4 regions of the Caballeronia sp. Sq4a genome follow, and region 2 is predicted to be linked to each of the others. Evidence: predicted binding sites of a transcription regulator. Region 2 holds the regulator's gene; each other region holds the start of a gene.
What was found. The regulator LexA, encoded in region 2, represses DNA repair genes until DNA is damaged. The targets are predictions, from matches to a motif close to ACTGTATNNNNATACAGT.
Positions count from the first base shown of each region.

Region 1: the regulator LexA is predicted to act here: its motif matches at 2,177-2,194, upstream of recA (recombinase RecA).
Region 3: the regulator LexA is predicted to act here: its motif matches at 2,882-2,899, upstream of dinB (DNA polymerase IV).
Region 4: the regulator LexA is predicted to act here: its motif matches at 2,610-2,627, upstream of LDZ24_RS09625 (ATP-dependent helicase).

Region 1 is NZ_CP084250.1:469,047-473,731, forward strand. Features, by position in the region: gene LDZ24_RS02210 (sensor histidine kinase) at 1-1,305, opposite strand, end outside; gene LDZ24_RS02215 (response regulator transcription factor) at 1,317-2,033, opposite strand; gene recA (recombinase RecA) at 2,295-3,365, shown strand; gene recX (recombination regulator RecX) at 3,268-4,563, shown strand; gene LDZ24_RS02230 (DUF2889 domain-containing protein) at 4,685-4,685, shown strand, end outside.
Region 2 is NZ_CP084250.1:1,327,470-1,332,154, reverse strand. Features, by position in the region: gene cysT (sulfate ABC transporter permease subunit CysT) at 1-75, opposite strand, end outside; gene LDZ24_RS06350 (sulfate ABC transporter substrate-binding protein) at 196-1,242, opposite strand; gene lexA (transcriptional repressor LexA) at 1,491-2,159, shown strand; gene LDZ24_RS06340 (hypothetical protein) at 2,300-2,635, shown strand; gene LDZ24_RS06335 (DUF2939 domain-containing protein) at 2,716-3,309, shown strand; gene LDZ24_RS06330 (universal stress protein) at 3,334-3,843, opposite strand; gene nodI (nodulation factor ABC transporter ATP-binding protein NodI) at 4,140-4,685, shown strand, end outside.
Region 3 is NZ_CP084251.1:1,073,422-1,078,106, reverse strand. Features, by position in the region: gene LDZ24_RS18920 (alkaline phosphatase) at 1-211, shown strand, start outside; gene LDZ24_RS18915 (hypothetical protein) at 389-631, shown strand; gene LDZ24_RS18910 (MDR family MFS transporter) at 661-2,238, opposite strand; gene LDZ24_RS18905 (hypothetical protein) at 2,479-2,844, shown strand; gene dinB (DNA polymerase IV) at 2,959-4,155, shown strand; gene LDZ24_RS18895 (TauD/TfdA family dioxygenase) at 4,270-4,685, shown strand, end outside.
Region 4 is NZ_CP084250.1:2,020,697-2,025,381, forward strand. Features, by position in the region: gene LDZ24_RS09620 (DUF4088 family protein) at 1-440, shown strand, start outside; gene LDZ24_RS09625 (ATP-dependent helicase) at 453-2,576, opposite strand; gene LDZ24_RS09630 (hypothetical protein) at 2,694-2,954, opposite strand; gene LDZ24_RS09635 (hypothetical protein) at 3,040-3,441, opposite strand; gene LDZ24_RS09640 (RNA-binding S4 domain-containing protein) at 3,728-3,949, shown strand; gene LDZ24_RS09645 (MATE family efflux transporter) at 4,111-4,685, shown strand, end outside.

The sequences.
Region 1 (4,685 bases), 860 kb from region 2:
CACGGTGATGCGCCCGCCGGTCGGCGTGTAGCGGATCGCGTTGTCGATCAGATTGGAGAGCATCTCGCGCAACATCACCGCGTTGCCTTCCACTTCGACCGGATACGGCGGCTCCTCGTAGCCGATGTCCATGCGCTTGGCGAGCGCCGCCTGCACCCAGTCGCGCACGGCGAGGCGCGCGAGATCCGTCAACTCGACGTGCGAGAAGATCTGCCCGTTCGCGCGATTTTCCGCGCGGGCCAGCGCGAGCAGTTGCGCAACGAGCCGCGCGGCGTGTTCCGAACTGGTCGCAATCTGTTCGAGCGAACGCTGCACTTCGTTCGACACGTCCTGCCGCAGCGCGAGTTCCGCCTGCATGCGCAGGCCGGCGAGCGGCGTTTTCATTTGATGCGCGGCATCGGCGATAAAGCGCTTCTGGAACTCCATGTTCTGTTCGAGTCGCGTCAGCAGATCGTTGAACGACGCGACGAGCGGCGCGATCTCGGGCGGCGCGCGGCCGGCTTCGAGCGGCGAGAGATCGTCGGGGCGGCGAGCGCGGATATTCGATTGCAGCGCATGCAGCGGCGCGAGCCCGCGCGACAGCCCGAACCAGACGAGCACGATGGCGAGCGGCAAGATCACGAACTGAGGCAGGATCACGCCCTTGATGATGTCGTTGGCGAGCTGGCTTCGCTTGTCGAGCGTTTCGGCCACTTGCACGAGCACCGGCTGCGCGTTCTGGGCGTCGAGTGCGGGGAGGTCCACGGTCGTGTAGGCGACGCGAATATCGTTGCCGCGCAGCACGTCGTCTCGAAACTCCACGACGCCCGGCTGCGGCCGGTCGTCTTCGTGCGGCAAGGGCATGTCGCGGTCGCCGCCGACCAGCTCGCCGCGCGTGCCGAGCACCTGAAAGAACACGCTGTCGACGTTGTCGGCGCGCAGAAAATCACGCGTCGCGTCGGGCAGGCGCAGTTCCGCGACGCCGTTGACCGGCTGGATCTGACGCGCGATGACATAGGCATCCGCTTCGAGCGCGCGGTCGAACGGTCCGTTCGCGATGGACTTCGCGACCAGATAGGTCACCGCGATGCTCATCGGCCAGAGCAGCAGAAGCGGCGCGAGCATCCAGTCGAGAATCTCGCCGAAGAGCGAGCGCGGATGCGTCTCGCTGTCCGGTTCCAGCTCGTCCTGCGGGGCGAAGGGATTGGCGTAGCGCGCGTCGCGCAGCGCGTCGGAATCGGCCGTGGCTGCGTTGGCTGCGGTCGCGGACGAGGGCGGCGTGCGCGCCGGCTCGTCTGCGCGTTCGCTGGAAACGGGCGAGGCCATGCGTTGCCGGCTCAGTGATGACCCGGCAACGGCGCGCTCGCGCCCGGCCCGGTTACGCCGCTCGACGCTTTTTCGAGCGTGTAGCCGAGCCCGCGCACGGTGATGATGCGCGCGCCGCTCGGCTCGATCTTCTTGCGCAGCCGGTGGACGTAAACCTCGATCGCGTTGTTGCTGACTTCTTCGCCCCATTCGCACAAGTGATTGACGAGCTGTTCCTTCGACACGAGGCGCCCGGTCCGCTGCAGCAGCACTTCGAGCACGCCCAGCTCGCGCGCCGACAAGTCGATTACCTGATCGCCGATATGCGCGATGCGTCCCACCTGATCGAACGACAGCGAACCATGCTTGACGACCGTCGGCCCGCCGCCCGCGCCGCGCCGCGTGAGCGCGCGCACCCGCGCTTCGAGCTCGTTGAGCGCGAAGGGCTTGGCCATATAGTCGTCGGCGCCGAGATCGAGGCCCTTCACGCGCTCGTCGACGCTGTCGGCGGCGGTCAGGATCAGCACGGGCATCTGCGAATTGCGCGCGCGCAGCCGGCGCAACACTTCGAGGCCGGGCATGAGCGGCAGCCCGAGATCGAGAATCAGCAGGTCGAACGGTTGAAGCGTCAGCGCGGTGTCCGCCTCGACGCCATGCTTCACATGGTCGACGGCGTATCCCGATTGGCGGAGTGATCGGACGAGGCCGTCCGCGAGTATGCTGTCGTCTTCGGCAATGAGGATTCGCATCGTCTGTGCGCCTGATGCGCGGTAGCGCATTGCCGGCACCGCATTTCGCCCGGCGCGGCGGTCTCCAGGGTGTTGTGCGGTTTTTGCGCGGTTCGGGCGACGTGGAAAAACGCCACGTCGCCGCAATCGGGCTTGCAAAAACTACTGTTTTTTTATACAGTGTCTGCATCTGTGCGAAAAGCGGGCGAAAGTATGCGGAATCCGCATCACAGCCCGTAAGCACAAGCCTCAGACGCCGTTCATCATAGCAAAGGACGATTCATGGAAGAAAGCAAGAAAGGCCCGGCTGGCATGACTGCGGAAAAAAGCAAGGCCCTCGCTGCCGCGCTCTCGCAGATCGAGAAGCAATTCGGCAAAGGGTCGATCATGCGGCTCGGCGCGGGCGAGGCGGTCGAAGACATTCAGGTGGTGTCCACCGGCTCGCTCGGACTGGATATCGCGCTCGGCGTGGGCGGACTGCCGCGCGGCCGCGTCGTCGAGATCTACGGTCCGGAATCGTCGGGCAAGACCACGCTCACGCTGCAGGTGATCGCCGAAATGCAGAAGATCGGCGGCACGGCGGCATTCATCGACGCGGAACACGCGCTCGACGTGCAATACGCGCAGAAGCTCGGCGTGAACGTGCAGGAACTGCTTATCTCGCAGCCGGACACGGGCGAACAGGCGCTGGAAATCGCGGACGCGCTGGTGCGCTCGGGTTCCATCGACATGATCGTGATCGACTCCGTCGCGGCGCTCGTGCCGAAGGCGGAAATCGAAGGCGAAATGGGCGACTCGCTGCCGGGTCTGCAAGCTCGCCTGATGTCGCAGGCGCTGCGCAAGCTCACCGGTACCATCAAGCGCACGAACTGCCTCGTGATCTTCATCAACCAGATCCGCATGAAGATCGGCGTGATGTTCGGCAACCCGGAAACCACCACGGGCGGTAACGCGCTGAAGTTCTATTCGTCGGTGCGTCTGGACATTCGCCGTATCGGGTCCATCAAGAAGAACGACGAAGTCATCGGCAACGAAACGCGCGTGAAGGTGGTGAAGAACAAGGTGTCGCCGCCGTTCCGCGAAGCCATCTTCGACATTCTGTACGGCGAGGGCATTTCGCGTCAGGGCGAAATCATCGATCTGGGCGTGCAGGCCAAGCTCGTCGACAAGGCGGGCGCGTGGTACAGCTATAACGGCGATCGCATCGGTCAGGGCAAGGACAACGCGCGGGAATTCCTGCGCGAGAACCCGGACATTGCACGCGAGATCGAGAACAAGATACGCGAATCGCTGGGTGTGGCCGCGCTGGCAGATGGCGTCGCCGCGGGCGCAGCAGTCGCGGACGACGAATAAGCGTCGCGCCGCACCGTCGATGTTCAAGCGCCGGTTCGGATCGAAGGCTGGCAGCGCCGATGTTCGGCGGGGCCGTGCGGGCCGGTCTGACGGCGCGGGCGAATCGGGCGACGATGCTGCGTTCGAGTCTTCTGCGCGCGGCGTCGGTGAGTCGGCCGATCACGCCAATGGCATCGACCGTTACGAGCGCAGTAGCGAGCGGCGCGCCGTAGCGACGAAATCACGCTGGTCCACTCGAAGCACTACATCACGCGCCGACGCGAAGCCATTCGCGCCGGCGCGCGGTGTATCTGGAGCGGCGCGAGGGCTCGTAAAGGAACCCGAGCGGGCACCGGCAACGGAAACATTCGCGACGGTCCAGTCGCCGCGCTCGGCTGCCAAGTCGCCAAAGACCGCAAACCCGACGCTCGATGCGAATCCGGGCGCGCCAGCACGCGCCGCACGTGAGCCATTCGCGGCGCAAGACCCCGACCGCGCCGCGCGTCTCGCGCAGGCGCGCTCGCTTCTCGCTCAGGCCACGACGCAACCCGTCCAGAAGCTCGACGCGCCGCCCAAGCCGCCGAAAGAGGCCCGCTTACCGGACGACAGCGCCGATCCCTTCTCCAATCCCTTCGAAGACGCCGATCCGTTCGAGCCATTCGAGCAGTGCGCGCCCGAACCACCATCAGACCCGGCGTACAGCCGCTCGACCGAACGAGCGCGCAAGGCACCGGACGCGAACAACCCAAGACGGCCTCAACGCTCGCTGAAAGGCCGCGCATTGGCCTACCTTTCGCGCCGCGAATACAGCCGTGCGGAGCTGTCGCGCAAACTGCGTCCGTACGTGCAGGAAGCCGACTCGCTCGAAAACACGCTCGACAGCCTGGAGCGCGACGGCTGGCTGTCCAACGAACGTTTCGTGGAGAGCGTCGTTCATCGTCGGGCGCCGCGCATGGGCGGCAGCCGGATCATCAACGAATTGAAGCGGCACGCGGTGGGCGAGGCGTTGATCGGCGAGACGGCGGACAAGCTCGCGCAAACCGAAACCGCGCGCGCTCAGGCCGTATGGGAGAAGAAGTACGGCGTCGTGCCCGAGACGCCCGCCGAGCGTGGAAAACAGGCTCGCTTTCTCGCGGCGCGCGGTTTTTCGGCCAGCACCATCGGAAAAATACTGAAAGGCGGCGACGAAGACTGGACCGACGAGCCAAGCGACGATTGACGCACCCTGCACGCCACGCCACGCGCCGTGCGCCGGCATCCGCCAATCATCAGGCGCATGCACGGCCCGAAATACTCGCTATGCTAAAATTCAACGGTTTCCCCGTTCCGGCTTTGGTCCCA
Region 2 (4,685 bases):
ATACGCGAGCGTGATGCCGAGCGTCAGGCCGAAGCCCGGTAGCGCGCTCGGCTTGCGCAAAGTGAAAGTCGTCATCCTTGCTTTCGTCCTGTTCCAGTGCGCCGGGGAGCGCGTGTCATCGAATGCTTGTGTGACCGGCGGCGTCATGGCGCGCCGCTTCGGTTTGCTTCGCGCTTTGCGCGCTTACTGCAGTTGTTATTGCGGCTGATAGATGGAATCGAACACGCCGCCATCGGCGAAATGCGTCTTCTGCGCCTTGGTCCAGCCGCCGAACGTGTCGTCGATGGTGTAGAGCTTGATCTTCGGGAACTGCTTCGTGAGGTCGGCCGGCACCTTGTCCGAGCGCGGACGATAGAAATTGCGCGCGGCGATCTGCTGGCCTTCGTCGCTGTACAGATACTTGAGATACGCCTCGGCGAGCTTGCGCGTGCCGTGCTTGTCGACGACCTTGTCGACCACCGCGACCGGCGGCTCGGCCAGAATGCTCACCGAAGGCACCACGATCTCGAACTTGTCCGGACCGAACTCCTTCAACGACAGAAACGCCTCGTTCTCCCACGCAATCAGCACGTCGCCCTGGCCGCGCTGCACGAAGCTCGTCGTGGCGCCGCGCGCGCCGGAATCGAGCACGCCCGCGTTCTTGTACAGCTTCGCGACGAAGTCCTTCGCGGTTTGCTCGTTGCCGCCCGGCTTGTGCTGCGCGTAGGCCCACGCGGCGAGATAGTTCCAGCGCGCCCCGCCCGACGTTTTCGGGTTCGGCGTGACGATGGAGACGCCCGGCTTCGTGAGGTCGTCCCAGTCCTTGATGTGCTTCGGGTTGCCCTTGCGCACGAGGAACACGATCGTCGACGTGTACGGCGAGGCGTTATCCGGCAGCCGCTTCTGCCAGTCCGCGGCGACGAGTCCCTTGCCCGCGAGCGCGTCGATGTCGTAGGCGAGCGCGAGCGTGACGACGTCCGCCTGCAGGCCGTCGATGACCGCGCGCGCCTGTCCGCCCGAGCCGCCATGCGACTGCTTGAACGTGACGGCCTCGCCTGTTTCGGCTTTCCACTTCTTGGCGAATGCCTGATTGAAGTCCTGATAGAGCTCGCGCGTCGGGTCGTACGACACATTCAGAAACGACGTCTGCGCGTGGGCTTGCGTGCTCGCCGCGACCATCGCGCCGATGCCCGCCGCCGTCAGCGCCAGCGCGGTCAGCGCTTTGCGTGCCCTGGTCCCCAATCCCGCTTTCGTGCTTTGCATTCCCCGTTCTCCGTCTTATCCAATTGACGGAATCAGTCTATCGGCGGGCCTATATGAACAGAAATAATCGTTTTTCAGTCTTTTATATCGAAAGCTGCTAAAGCAAGTCGCCGGCGCTTGCGGGGGGCCGAACGACGGAGCGTGTTGCGGTTTCGAGCCGAACTTAAAGTAATGCTTGAAAAGCGCCGAATACTGTATAAAAATACAGTCATCTGTTGATCCATACAGTGCACGAGAGGCCCGAGCCAGTGACCAGAACCTCAAAACTTACCGCGCGTCAGCAGCAGGTCTTCGAACTGCTCCAGCGCGCAATCGAGCGCACCGGCTTTCCGCCGACCCGCGCGGAGATTGCCGCTGAGCTCGGCTTCAGTTCCGCGAACTCTGCGGAAGAGCATCTGCGGGCACTGGCGCGTAAGGGCGTCATCGAGCTGGCTGCGGGTTCGTCGCGCGGCATCCGGCTGATTGGCGACGCGGGCCGGTCCGAAGACGTTCCGCACCAGTTCACCTTGCCGCACGCAAGCATCATGCAGCTCTCGTTGCCGCTCGTGGGCCGTGTGGCGGCGGGCAGTCCTATCCTCGCGCAGGAGCATATTTCGCAGCACTACGCGTGCGATCCCGCGCTCTTCTCCAGCAAGCCCGACTACCTGCTGAAAGTGCGCGGTTTGTCGATGCGCGACGCCGGCATTCTGGACGGCGACCTGCTCGCCGTTCAAAAGCGCACCGAGGCGAAGGACGGACAAATCGTCGTTGCGCGGCTCGGCGACGACGTCACGGTCAAGCGTTGGAAGCGACGTCCCGACGGCGTCGAGCTCATCGCGGAGAACCCGGACTACGAGAATATTTTCGTGCGGTCGGGCAGCGGAGACTTCGCGCTGGAAGGCATTGCAGTGGGCCTGATCCGCTCAGGCGAGTTCTAGTCAGCGGCGGCAGCGCGCTTTGAAGCGTCGCTGAGCGCCTCTTCACGCCACGCAAGACGCGGCGCGTTTCGAGTACATCAAGCACGGACGGCAGCCGCTTGCGGCATGCCGTGGTGCGTCCTATCGTCTGGAGAGTCATGATGGAACGTTTTGCCCGTTTGCTGCCCTTTCGCAAGTTCGGCCGTCTGCGCCATCTGCGTGCGTTGATTCCTTGCGGCGCCGCGGCGCCTTCGCGGGCCGAAGCTGCACCGGATCTCTTCGATTCCATGCCCGCGCTGCCGTCTCGCCAGCCTGCGTTCGCGCGGGTGTCGCTGACGCAGACGGTTCACGCGGAGCCGCCGCGGAGTACTCCCGTGCGCGTTTATCGGAGCGAGTCGCGGCTGATCCTCGTCGGCAAGATCGGCGAAGTGTCGCGCATGATCGACCGCTGCATCGACGAAGAGCGCGCCGGTCTCACGGGCGGAACGGTGGCGTGAACTGGCGGCGAGTTGGGGAATTAGTCGTGCGTCGGCGCGGTCAATCCTGCATTAACCTTCGCTAAAGGTTTGGCCGTCGCATGTCCCGCACCGCTCGTTCCGTTATTGCCACGCTCGCCGCCGTATTGCTCGTCGCGGCGCTCGGCTTCGTCTATGCGTCGCCGTATATCGTGCTGGACCGCGTCAAGCGCGCCGCCGACGCGCGCGACGCCCAAACGGTCAACCAATACGTCGATTTCCCCGCATTGCGCGCGAGCTTGAAGGATCAGATCGCCGCGCTGCTCACGCGGCGCATCGATGTGCAGAAGAGCGGCAACCCGCTCGCCATCATCGGCGCGATGATCGGCGCGGCGCTGGTCGGCCCGCTCGTGGATTCATACGCGACGCCGGACGGAGTCGCCGCCATCCTGAACGGCATACCGCCGCGCGGCAATCCCGGCGAACGTCCGCCCGCGGCCGGCAAAGCCGATGCAAACGCGTCGGCTTCGGCGAGCGCGTCCGTGAGCGCATCCAATTCGGCTCCGCAACCGCCGCAGACGACGGCCGGCTATCGCGGCATCAACACGTTCGTGGTGACGTACCAGCACGGCGCAGGCGACGCCCGCTATTCCGCCATATTTCACCGCAGCGGGCTAGTGTCATGGAAGCTCGTCGCCGTCGATCTCAACGGCTGACGCGCCTTCGCCAGCCATCCACGCTCACGCGCCCGCTTCGGCCTTCGCGGGCTTCGCGGCATACGCAGCGGCATCTTCCGCTTCCGCCGATTCGCCTGCCTGACAGACGGCAACCAGAATGCTGCACGACACGCGATCCAGCAAAGGGGTGTTGCCCGCGCCCATCCACCAACGAGCGAGTCCGCTCCGGCAGCGGTGCCCGACGACGACGAGATCGACCTTAAGGCTGTCGGCCAGCGCCGCGATTTCGTCGATCGGATGGCCGAACGCGAAATGCCCCTGCGCCGACAGGCCACGCTCGCGCAGCCACTCGACGCCTTCCTGCAAAATATCGCGCGCCGCGTCTTCGAAGCGCCCGCAGGCCATATCGGTCAGCAATCCGGCGCTCTGCGCAATGCTCGACCGCATGTCGACCACCGCGAGCACGTGCGTTTCCGCGTTGAGGTCGAGCGCGAGGTTCGCGCCCTGGCGCAGCGCCTTGCGGCCCTCTCTGGAACCGTCGTAGCACAGCAGAATCTTTCTGTAGCTTGTCATGATGCCTCCCTGCCGCATCGCAGATTGACTGCGGCGTAACTTCATGATCCTGTGCCGCGCCGGACGTGGCAACGATGGAAAACGCTAACTTCACGCAATAGCGCGCCGAACCCGCGCCACGTTGGACTCATGACTAGCTGGCCGCGTGCCAGATTGCGACGAAGCCCGTCGCACAAGGCTTCGCGGCTTTCTGCATGTTCGCACGACTCGCCCGGCGCACCGCTTCTGCCCGCGCAAGCGCCGCGCCGGTGCATTCGATTACACTAGCTCGCTGAACTTTCCCCGGCATAACACGCATGACACAGCGCACCACGCGCGAGCACGCCCCGGAATCAGCCGGCGCGCCCGCCATCGAATTCAGCGAAGTTATAAAAAGCTACGGCGCGAAGAACGTCGTCGACGGCCTGTCGTTCGACGTGCGTCCCGGCGAATGCTTCGGCTTGCTCGGGCCGAACGGCGCGGGCAAGACGACGACGCTCAGGATGCTGCTCGGCATGACGTCGCCGGATCACGGAAACATTCGGCTCGTCGGCGAAACGGTGCCGTCGCGCGCGCGTTTCGCCCGCGAACGCGTCGGCGTCGTGCCGCAGTTCGACAATCTCGATCCCGACTTCAGCGTACGCGAGAACCTCGTCGTCTTCGGCCGCTATTTCGGTATTGCGGGCGCGCGCATGGACGCGCTCGTGCCGTCGCTGCTCGAATTCGCGCGGCTCGAAAACAAGGCGGATGCGCGCGTCGGCGAATTGTCCGGCGGCATGAAGCGGCGGCTGACCTTGGCGCGCGCCCTCGTCAACGATCCCGACGTGCTGATCATGGACGAACCGACCACCGGTCTCGACCCT
Region 3 (4,685 bases), on a different replicon from region 2:
CAGGCAGAACAATCCGGACATGCTGTATGCGGACCACGACGCTATCGGCTATGCATCGGCGACAGTCACGCCCACGCAGTTCGTCGCGATCTACAACAAGGTGAAGGGGCTGAACCCAGACGGCACGGCGCCGCAAAACCCCTTGCAGAAGCGCACGCGTTTGACGATCAATGCGGGCGCCGTGGCGATCGCGGTGGAAGACAACGTCTGATTGATGTGCGCGAAGCGCTTCATTCAGGGCGCTTCCGCCATTCGTATCCGCGCTTCTGGGGGGATTTCATGGTCGAGTCACGCACGTAGACTGCGTGCACATTTCGGAAGGTCGCATGCTGGCAGGGCAGTGCATTGGCCGATGAAGTGGACATCTGAAACCCTCAGGAGTACGACCATGATCAGCAAAGTCACCGGCATTGTTCTCGTCGCGGCCTCGCTTGCCGCGCCTTACGCGCTCGCAAGCGGCTATGGTCCTGCGCCGCACTACAAGCCCGACACCGGCGCGCCCACGTCGCAACAAGGCATGAACACGCAGACCATCGCGGCGGACGAATCCGCTGCGCCGGGAAGCCAGAGCGGAGATGCGAGCGTGTCCAAAGACAAGCAGGACAGCCCGCTCATTCAGGCGCAAGATTGAGACTGAGTGTGCAACGCATCGACGCCGGATCAGGCGTCGATGCCGACGCGTTCCGGCGCGTCGTTCGCGCTGACCGTCCCCACCGCAGGCCGAGCCCGACCGATGTCTACCGCGGGCATGAACAGCATCGAAATGACCGCGCCCAGCGCGATCACGAACATCGACGTGAAGGTGAGATGCAGCGCATGGTGCAGCGCGAAGCGAATCTCCGCGTTGCTCGCGAAGTTGCCGGGCACGGCCGATAACAGGCGCTTCAATTGATCGGCGCTAACGGCCGGCACGCCGCTCGCATGCGCCAGCCCATAGTTCTGCACGGCGCCGAACACGGCTGCGCCGAGCGTGTTCCCGAGATTGCGGGCAAAGAGGTTCGATGCAGTGGCGCTCCCGCGCTCGGACAGCTTGACGATTTCCTGAATCAGGATGAGGCACGACACGCTCAGTATGCCCATGCCGAAGCCCATCACCGCGGAGCCAACGCCGGCCCACACGGGACTCGACTGCGGCGTGAGAAGCACGAACGGAATCGCGCCGAGCGGAATGAACACGGTTCCGCCGATCAACAAGCGGCGCAACCCGATGCGGCTGAAGGTACGCGAAGTGAAGGTGGCGCCGCTGGGCCAGCCGATCATCATCATCGTGAGCGTGAGGCCCGCTTCGACTGGCGAGCGATGCATGACGCCTTGCACGTACATCGGCAGGAACGTGGTCAGGCCCATCAACGCCATGCCCGCGAGCAGCGTCGAGGCGTTGCCCGCCGCGATCGGGCGATGCGCCCATAAGCCGAACGAGATCATCGGATCGGCGGCGCGCTTTTCCTGCATGACGAAGAGCACGCTGGCCACGATGCATATCGCGACTTCCACGCCGACGCGCGCGCTGCTTGCGGTGCTCGCATCGGTGAGCGCCATCATCAGCGAAGCGACGGCGGCCGTGAACAGGAACGCGCCTGCGAGGTCGATTGCCGGACGTTCGTGGCGCTTTTCCTCGTGCAGAAAGAGCACGAATAGCAGCGCGGCGAGCGCGCCGATCGGCAGGTTGATCCAGAAGATCCAGCTCCACGAAAGATGCCGGATGAGCAAGCCGCCGACCATCGGCCCCAACACGGCGGACACGGCCCATACGCTCGCGAGGTACCCTTGCACCTTGCCACGTTCCCGAGCCGGATAGAGATCGCCGACCACCGTCAGCGCAACCGGCAGAATGGCGCCCGCGCCGACGCCCTGTATAAGGCGGAAGACGATCATGGCGGGCATCGACCACGCGAAGCCCGCGAGTATCGACCCGACGAGAAAGATGGCGATGCCGGCGAGTATCGCGGGCTTGCGGCCGTAAAGATCCGCGAGCTTGCCGAATACGACGGTAAGCGCGGTCTGCGTCAGCAGGAACGACGAGAACACCCAGCTATACAGATTGAGGCCGCCGAGCTGCGTGGCGATCTGCGGCATGGCGGTCGAAACGATGGTGGCTTCGATCGCCACCATGGCCATCGAGGCCATCACTGCGGCAATGACGAGGGGACGGACGGTCTGCTTGTGTTGGGGCATGCGGTCGGGATCTGATGAAAGAGGACGCGATCCGCGCCGTGCACGCGCGGTTCGACTCGTCATGGTATCCCGGTGCGCCACGCGCTGCTTGCGCGGTCTTACTTACCGCCTTTGACATGCTCCTTCGTCGCGAGGCAGGGAATTCTTAGCCGCGATTCATGCGTTCGTCAGCACACGATGCCTTTCTTGCAAGGCACTGCCGCGGCGCACCATCCCGTGCTATCTTGTTTCATACGGAATTCATACGGAACGCAGCGTATTCGCTGACGTCCTCTCGTCGAAACGTCCTTCGTGAGCGCCGCCATGAACGATGTGCCTCGTACCCTGAGTGCCCGGGACCGCGTCGAATTGCTCTGCTGGCTGACATGCGGCAGTCTGGGCGCGTTCTATCTGAACGGAGACTGGCCGGCGGCGGCTTTCCACGTGCAGGCCGCGCACAAGTGGCTCGACAGGCATCAGCGGCTCGCGGACTGGCTGACGGTCGCGAAGCTTGCCGCCATTGCGCGCGATCTGGCCGCGCGTCATTGCGCGATACTCGAGGCCGACTGGGCGCGCGATGCCGTCGAGGAGATTCTCGACAGCGAAGACCTCAACTATCAGTCCGATGTGGTCCGGCAGGTCTTCGACGACTGCCGCCGCGCACTCGCGGAAAAGCGCGCGGCAGAGTAGCCGCTGAAGCGTCACTGAGAGGCCGCTGGCGAAAATCACTGTATGAATGTACAGTAAGCCATTTTCGACTTCGGCCCTAAGCGCTCTTGCTTTTGCGCTCGCCTTTCGCCGTCGATGGACGCCTCACTGCCTTCTTCGTTCGCCTCAGAGACGCCGCCGCGCCGTATCGCGCACCTCGACATGGATGCGTTTTTCGCGTCGGTCGAACTGCTGCGCTATCCGGAGTTACGCGGTGAGCCGGTGGTGGTCGGAGGCGGTCGGAACGCCGCGCCCGAGACGATGGCGGACGGCACGCGTCGTTTCAAGCGATTGCGCGACTACGCTGGCCGCGGCGTGGTGACGACCTCCACGTATGAAGCCCGCAAATTCGGCGTGTTCTCCGCAATGGGCATGATGAAAGCGGCCCAGCTCGCGCCCGACGCCATTCTTCTTCCGACGGATTTCGAGTCTTATCGGCATTACTCGCGCCTCTTCAAAGCGGCGATTGCCGGATTCACCACGCAGATCGAGAACCGCGGCATCGACGAGATCTATATCGACGTCACCGACATGCCCGGCGATTCAGCGGACATTGGTCAGCGCATGAAAGACGCGGTGCGCGAAGCGACCGGCCTCACCTGTTCCATCTGCATCGCGCCGAACAAGCTGCTCGCGAAGATCGGCTCGGAACTGGACAAGCCCGACGGTCTCACCATTCTTACGATGAACGACCTGCCCACGCGCATCTGGCCGCTGGCCGCGCGCAAGGTAAATGGCATCGGGCCCAAGGCGAATGACAAGCTCGCGGCGCTCGGCATCGTGACCGTGGGCGATATCGCGGCCGCCGACCTCGGCCTTCTGCAATCGCACTTCGGTCCGACCTATGCGGCGTGGCTCGCGCGCATCGCGCAAGGGCAGGACGAACGGCCTGTCGTCGTGAGTTCCACGCCCAAGTCCATGAGCCGCGAGACCACGTTCGAGCGCGACCTTCATCCCAAACACGACCGCGCCACGCTTTCGGCGGAATTCACGGGCCTCTGCAAGCGCGTGGCGGACGATCTCGCGCGCAAAGGTTACGTGGGGCGCACCGTCGGCATCAAGCTGCGTTTCGACGACTTTCGCACCGTCACGCGCGACTTGACCATTCCAATCGCCACGGCCGATGCATCCGAGATTCGTCGCGCGGCGACCGAGTGCCTCAAACGAATCGTGCTCGACAAAAGACTGCGACTGCTCGGCGTGCGCGTGAGCGCGCTGGAGTCCGCTGACGAAGCCGGCGTTTCCGTCGCGCCGGTACAGGTCGAATTGCCTTTCGACGCAATCGAAGACTGAGCTGTCGCGGTCTTAGCATCACGCCAGATAATCAAATCGCGCATCGTTCGTTGCCGCGCGCGCGTGCCGGGCGTAGATTATTCGTCTGTCCGCCGCTTTCATTACACCGTGACCATTCTTTCGCCGACCCACGACGCTGCCGAGGCCGTCGAGCAACAAATCGTCATTCGTCCCTTTGACGGCCCGCTGGGCGCAGAGGTCATCGGGCTCGACCTGTCGCAGCCCTTGGCCACTGAGGATTTCGCGCGCATTCATCGCGCTCACCTCGACTATCACGTGCTCGTGTTCCGCGAACAGCGCATCACGCCCGCGCAGCAGGTCGCCTTCAGCAAGCGGTTCGGGCCATTGCAGATTCACGTATTGCACCAGTTCGGACTGGCCGGTTATCCCGAAGTGCTCGTGGTGTCGAACATCATCGAGAACGGCAAGCCTATTGGACTCGGCGACGCCGGCCACTTCTGGCATTCGGATCTCTCATACAAAGAGAAGCCGAGCCTCGGCTCGATGCTTCATGCGCAAGAGCTCCCGTC
Region 4 (4,685 bases), 690 kb from region 2:
TGAAAGCGTCGCGCGAATGGGCGACGGCCATCGTCACCGAAGCCAAGGGCGACGCCTCGCAGGTGGACGTGCTCGCCTCGCAGATCAAGTCGGCGGCGGTGGATATTCGCGAAGTCGAGCAGAAGATGCAGACGCCCGCCTGGCGACTCGCCGATTCGCTGCGCCAGCGCGTCTTCGATGCGAAGATCGCGGTCGAAACGAACGTCGGGTCCGCTGCGCGCGAAAAGCTCGGCGAACTGCGCGCGCTGCTGAGGCTGGGCATCTTCTACGGATCGATCCAGAAACAGGAAGCGCAGCAACTGCTCGAGTATCTGCGCTCGATGCGGCCGGAGCTTTTCGTCGACGAACCCTACGACGGCTTCACGCGCTTTGCGGCGTGGCTGCGCAGCATTTTCGGCAGCGCGCCGCGCGTGCCGCGAGCCTCGCGCGCCTCGCGCTGAGCGAGCGCCGCCTTACTCCCACATTCCCTTCAGCCGCGCGGCGATATCGATCTTCGCTTTCGCCGCCGCGGCGAGCCCCGCCGCCGTCGGCGCGGCCGCGACCGGCACCGGCGGCCATGCGCCTGCCTCGAAGTGCTGCATCAGTTGCGGCGGAATGAAACGCGTGCGCTGCGCCCAGACGTGGCGATCGCCCAGATTCGTCTGGTTGTGCACGTAGAAACGCTGCGGCGTGACGATGTGCAGATCTTCTTTCGCCCGCGTCATCGCGACATACAGCAGGCGGCGCTCTTCGTCGATTTCCTCGTCGCTGCCCGTGCCCATATCGGACGGAATGCAGCCGTCCACGCCGTTCAGCACGAACACGTTGCGCCATTCCTGCCCTTTCGCCGAGTGGATGGTCGAGAGAATCAGATAGTCCTCGTCGATGAGCGGTACGCCGGACTCGTCGCTCGTCGCGTCGGGCGGATCGAGCGTGAGCTCGGTCAAGAAACGCTCGCGCGTCGGGTACGTGGACGCGATGCTTTCCATCTGCAACACGTCGCCGATGCGGATAGCCGCGTCTTCGTGATTGCGTTCGAGGTGCGGCTCGTACCAGCGGCGAATCATTTCGAATTCAGCGGGCCACGGCGATTCGCGGCCGCACAGCTTGGCCATGAGCGCGACGAAGCGCGGCCAGTCTTCGCTCGCCCGCGCGGGCGCGCCGAACGCGGCGATCGCAGTCGGCGCGCGCTCGGCCTGCGCGACGCTATCCAGCAGACGCCCGGCAATCGCCGGCCCGATGCCCGGCAGCAGTTGCGCGACGCGGAAGCCCGCGACGCGATCGCGCGGATTCTCGGCCCAGCGCAGCACCGCGAGCACGTCTTTCACGTGCACGGAATCCAGAAACTTGAGGCCGCCGAACTTCACGAACGGAATGTTGCGCCGCGTGAGCTCGATCTCGAGTGTCGCGCTGTGATGCGCCGCGCGAAAGAGCACCGCCTGCGACTTCAGCTTCATGCCGCCCTCGCGCGCCTCCAGCACCTTTTCGACGACATAACGCGCCTGATCGGCCTCGTCCGCGACCGAAACGACGCGCGGCCTTTGCGCCGATGCCTTGTCGGTCCACAGATCCTTCGTATAGCGCTCAGTGGCAAGCCCGATTACCGCGTTCGACGCTTCGAGAATCGGCTGCGTCGACCGATAGTTGCGGTCGAGCGTGACGGTCGCCGCAGGCGGGTCGAAGTGCTGCGGAAAGTCGAGGATATTGCGCACCGTCGCGCCGCGAAACGAATAGATGGACTGCGCGTCGTCGCCCACGACGGTCAGGCCGCGACCGTCCGGTTTCATCGCGAGCAGGATGGTGGCTTGCAGGCGGTTGGTGTCCTGATACTCGTCGACGAGCACGTGGTCGAAGCGGCTCGACAAGTCGGCCGCGATGCTCGGCTCGGCGGCGAGGTGCGACCAGTAGAGCAGCAGGTCGTCGTAGTCGAGGACGCTTTGCGCCTGCTTCGCGCTCACGTACGCGGCGAAGAGGCGCTTAAGGTCCGCTTCCCACTCGCGACACCACGGATACGCCTGATCCAGCACGGTGGCGAGCGACACGCCCGTGTTGACGACGCGCGAGTAGATGGCGAAGCAGGTGGATTTGGCGGGAAACCGCTTCTCTTTCGACGACAGCCCGAGCTCGTGGCGCACGAGGTTCATCAGGTCGGCGGAGTCTTCGCGGTCGTTGATGGTGAACGACGGCGCGAGGCCGACGAGATCGGCGTAATCGCGCAGCAGCCGCGCGCCGATGCCGTGAAACGTGCCGGACCACGTGAGCCCCTGCGCGATGGCGCTCTTGCTGCCGAGCGCGTTCGTCGCGATGCGCGTCACGCGCCGCGTCATTTCGAGCGCCGCGCGGCGCGAAAACGTCAGCAGCAGAATCCGGTGCGGATCCGCGCCCTTCACGAGCAAATGCGCGACGCGATGCGCGAGCGTGTTGGTCTTCCCCGAGCCCGCACCCGCGATCACGAGCAACGGACCGCCGCAGCGCCCCGGCGCGTCGACGCCGAATTCGACCGCCCGGCGCTGCGCATCGTTGAGCTTGGCAAGATAGGCGGCGACGTTCTCCGAGGAGGCGTCGGCGGTGGCGGTGTCGTCCGGAAGGGTCAGCACAGAGGAAAGCGGGCGTCGAAAGAAGTGACGCACACTGTATATCCATACAACCCGCGCACGCAAGTCTTTGCCGCGGCACGTCTTTCTTTTGACCGGCCGCGGCTTGCGGGCAGTGGCTTAGTCGGCCTTCTTGGCGTCCTTCAGATTGGCTTTGGCGGCGGCTTCATTCGCCTCCGATTGCGCTTCGGTCTTCTTCTTGTCCGCCTTCGCCTGCGCGACGGCGGCGTCCTTGTCGGCTTCGGCCTGCTTCTTCGCGGCCTTCTTGTCGGCGTGGGTCGGCGCGTCGCTCGTCGATTGCGCGAAAGCCGGTGCCGCGCTCACGCTCGTCAGCGCGCCCGCGATGAGCGCAGCCAGCAATGTATGGGTGCGTCGATTCATGGCGTCCTCCGTGTGGTCGTTAGTGTGGTCGTTGTGTTCCTACCGCGAAGCCGGAGACACCGAGGCTTCGCGGCGCTCTAGGCGATCAGTGCTGCTCGCCTTCATCCTTCGGCGTGCGGTCGGTCGCGGCGTTCAGGTCGTCCTTCGCGGCGGCCTTGTCGGCCTTGCGGTTGATCTTCGCATTGCGGACCTGCTCCTTATACTGCTGCTTGGCCTGCTTGTCGGCAGCCTTCATCTCCGCCTTCGACGCCTTCTTCGACGCGCGATATTCCGCATTGGCCTGCGCGTCGGCGTTGCGCTTCTGCACGAGCGGATCGGTCGGTGCCGGCGCGACCACGTTTTGCGGCGGCGGCGACACTTGCTGCTGCACCTGCATCGGCGCCTGGCCGGGAGCCGAGTCCGCCGGTTGAGCGGTTTGCGCCTGCGCGCCGGTGGCAGCCATCGCGGCGAAAGCGGCGCCGATCATCAGAATTCGAGCCTTAGTCATGAGCTTGTCCTCTCTGGGTGTGTCCGCCAAACGCGTTCGACAACTTGGAGCGCGATGACGCGACTTGTCGGTTAGAAGATGACCGAAGCTGCATCGATCAAACGTACAGACCGGCCGGACGACGCGCGAGTTTCTCGAAACGGGTCATTGTTACCGGCGGTTTCACTTCGCTACATGTGCTTAATCCGGCGAAACGAACGGTCGATCGTGTAAGAGCACGCAGTGTGCCCGGATGATGTCCCGCGCTGGTTTATCATCGAAGTCTTTTCGCATCTGAACGCCCGCCATGCCGCAGCTTCAATTCACCCTCACGGGCGACTACGTCGAACTCCACAACCTGCTCAAGCTGATGGGACTCGCCGATAGCGGCGGCTCGGCGAAGGCGCGCGTCGCGATGGGCGATGTCACCGTCGACGGCAAAGTGGAACTGCGCAAGACCTGCAAGATCCGCGCGGGTCAGGTCGTGATGCTCGACGGCCAGAAGATCCGAGTGCGCGCGCCCGACTGATACCGCTTGCGCCCATGCGCCCGCCGCTTGCGAAAAGACGACCATAACGGGGCGCGTCATCGACATGCCGCGCGCGAGGCCATAAGCTAAGCGTCTTTCGTTCAGGTTTCAGCGCGCGACACGGACGCGTCCACGCGCCCTTCCGCTCCTTTCTCTCGATCATGCAATCGCACACCAGCCGCGCGACCCGCGCGCATTCGGGACACGTCAGTCTGTCTCGCCATGCCGTCGATACCGCGCGCCTCGCCGCGCCACTCGCCATCGCGCAACTGTCGCAAATGGCGATGGGCGTCACGGACACGATTCTGCTCGGCTCGCTCGGTCCCGACGCGCTCGCCGCGGGTGGTCTGGGCGCCAACATGTTCTTCGTCGTCGTGACGCTGCTGCAAGGCGTACTGACGTCGGTGAGCGTGGCTGTCGCGCATGCGCGCGGCGCGGATGCGGAACACCGCGTGCCCGGCATCTACTGGACGGGGCTCGTGTTGTCCGTGCTGCTCGCCGTGCCGGCGTTCGTGCTGCTGTCATATGCGGAGCCGCTTCTGCTCGCGTTCCACGAGCCGGCGACGCTTGCGCACAACGTCGGTGAATACTGCGCGGTGCTGCGCTGGGGCACGCCGGGCAGCCTGATCGGCATCGGCATGATGCGCGCGTTCCTGCCGGCCATCGGCGCGGCGAAGCGCTTGCTGTGGGTGTCCATCGGCGGCGTGTTCGTCAACGGCTTTCTGAACTACGGGTT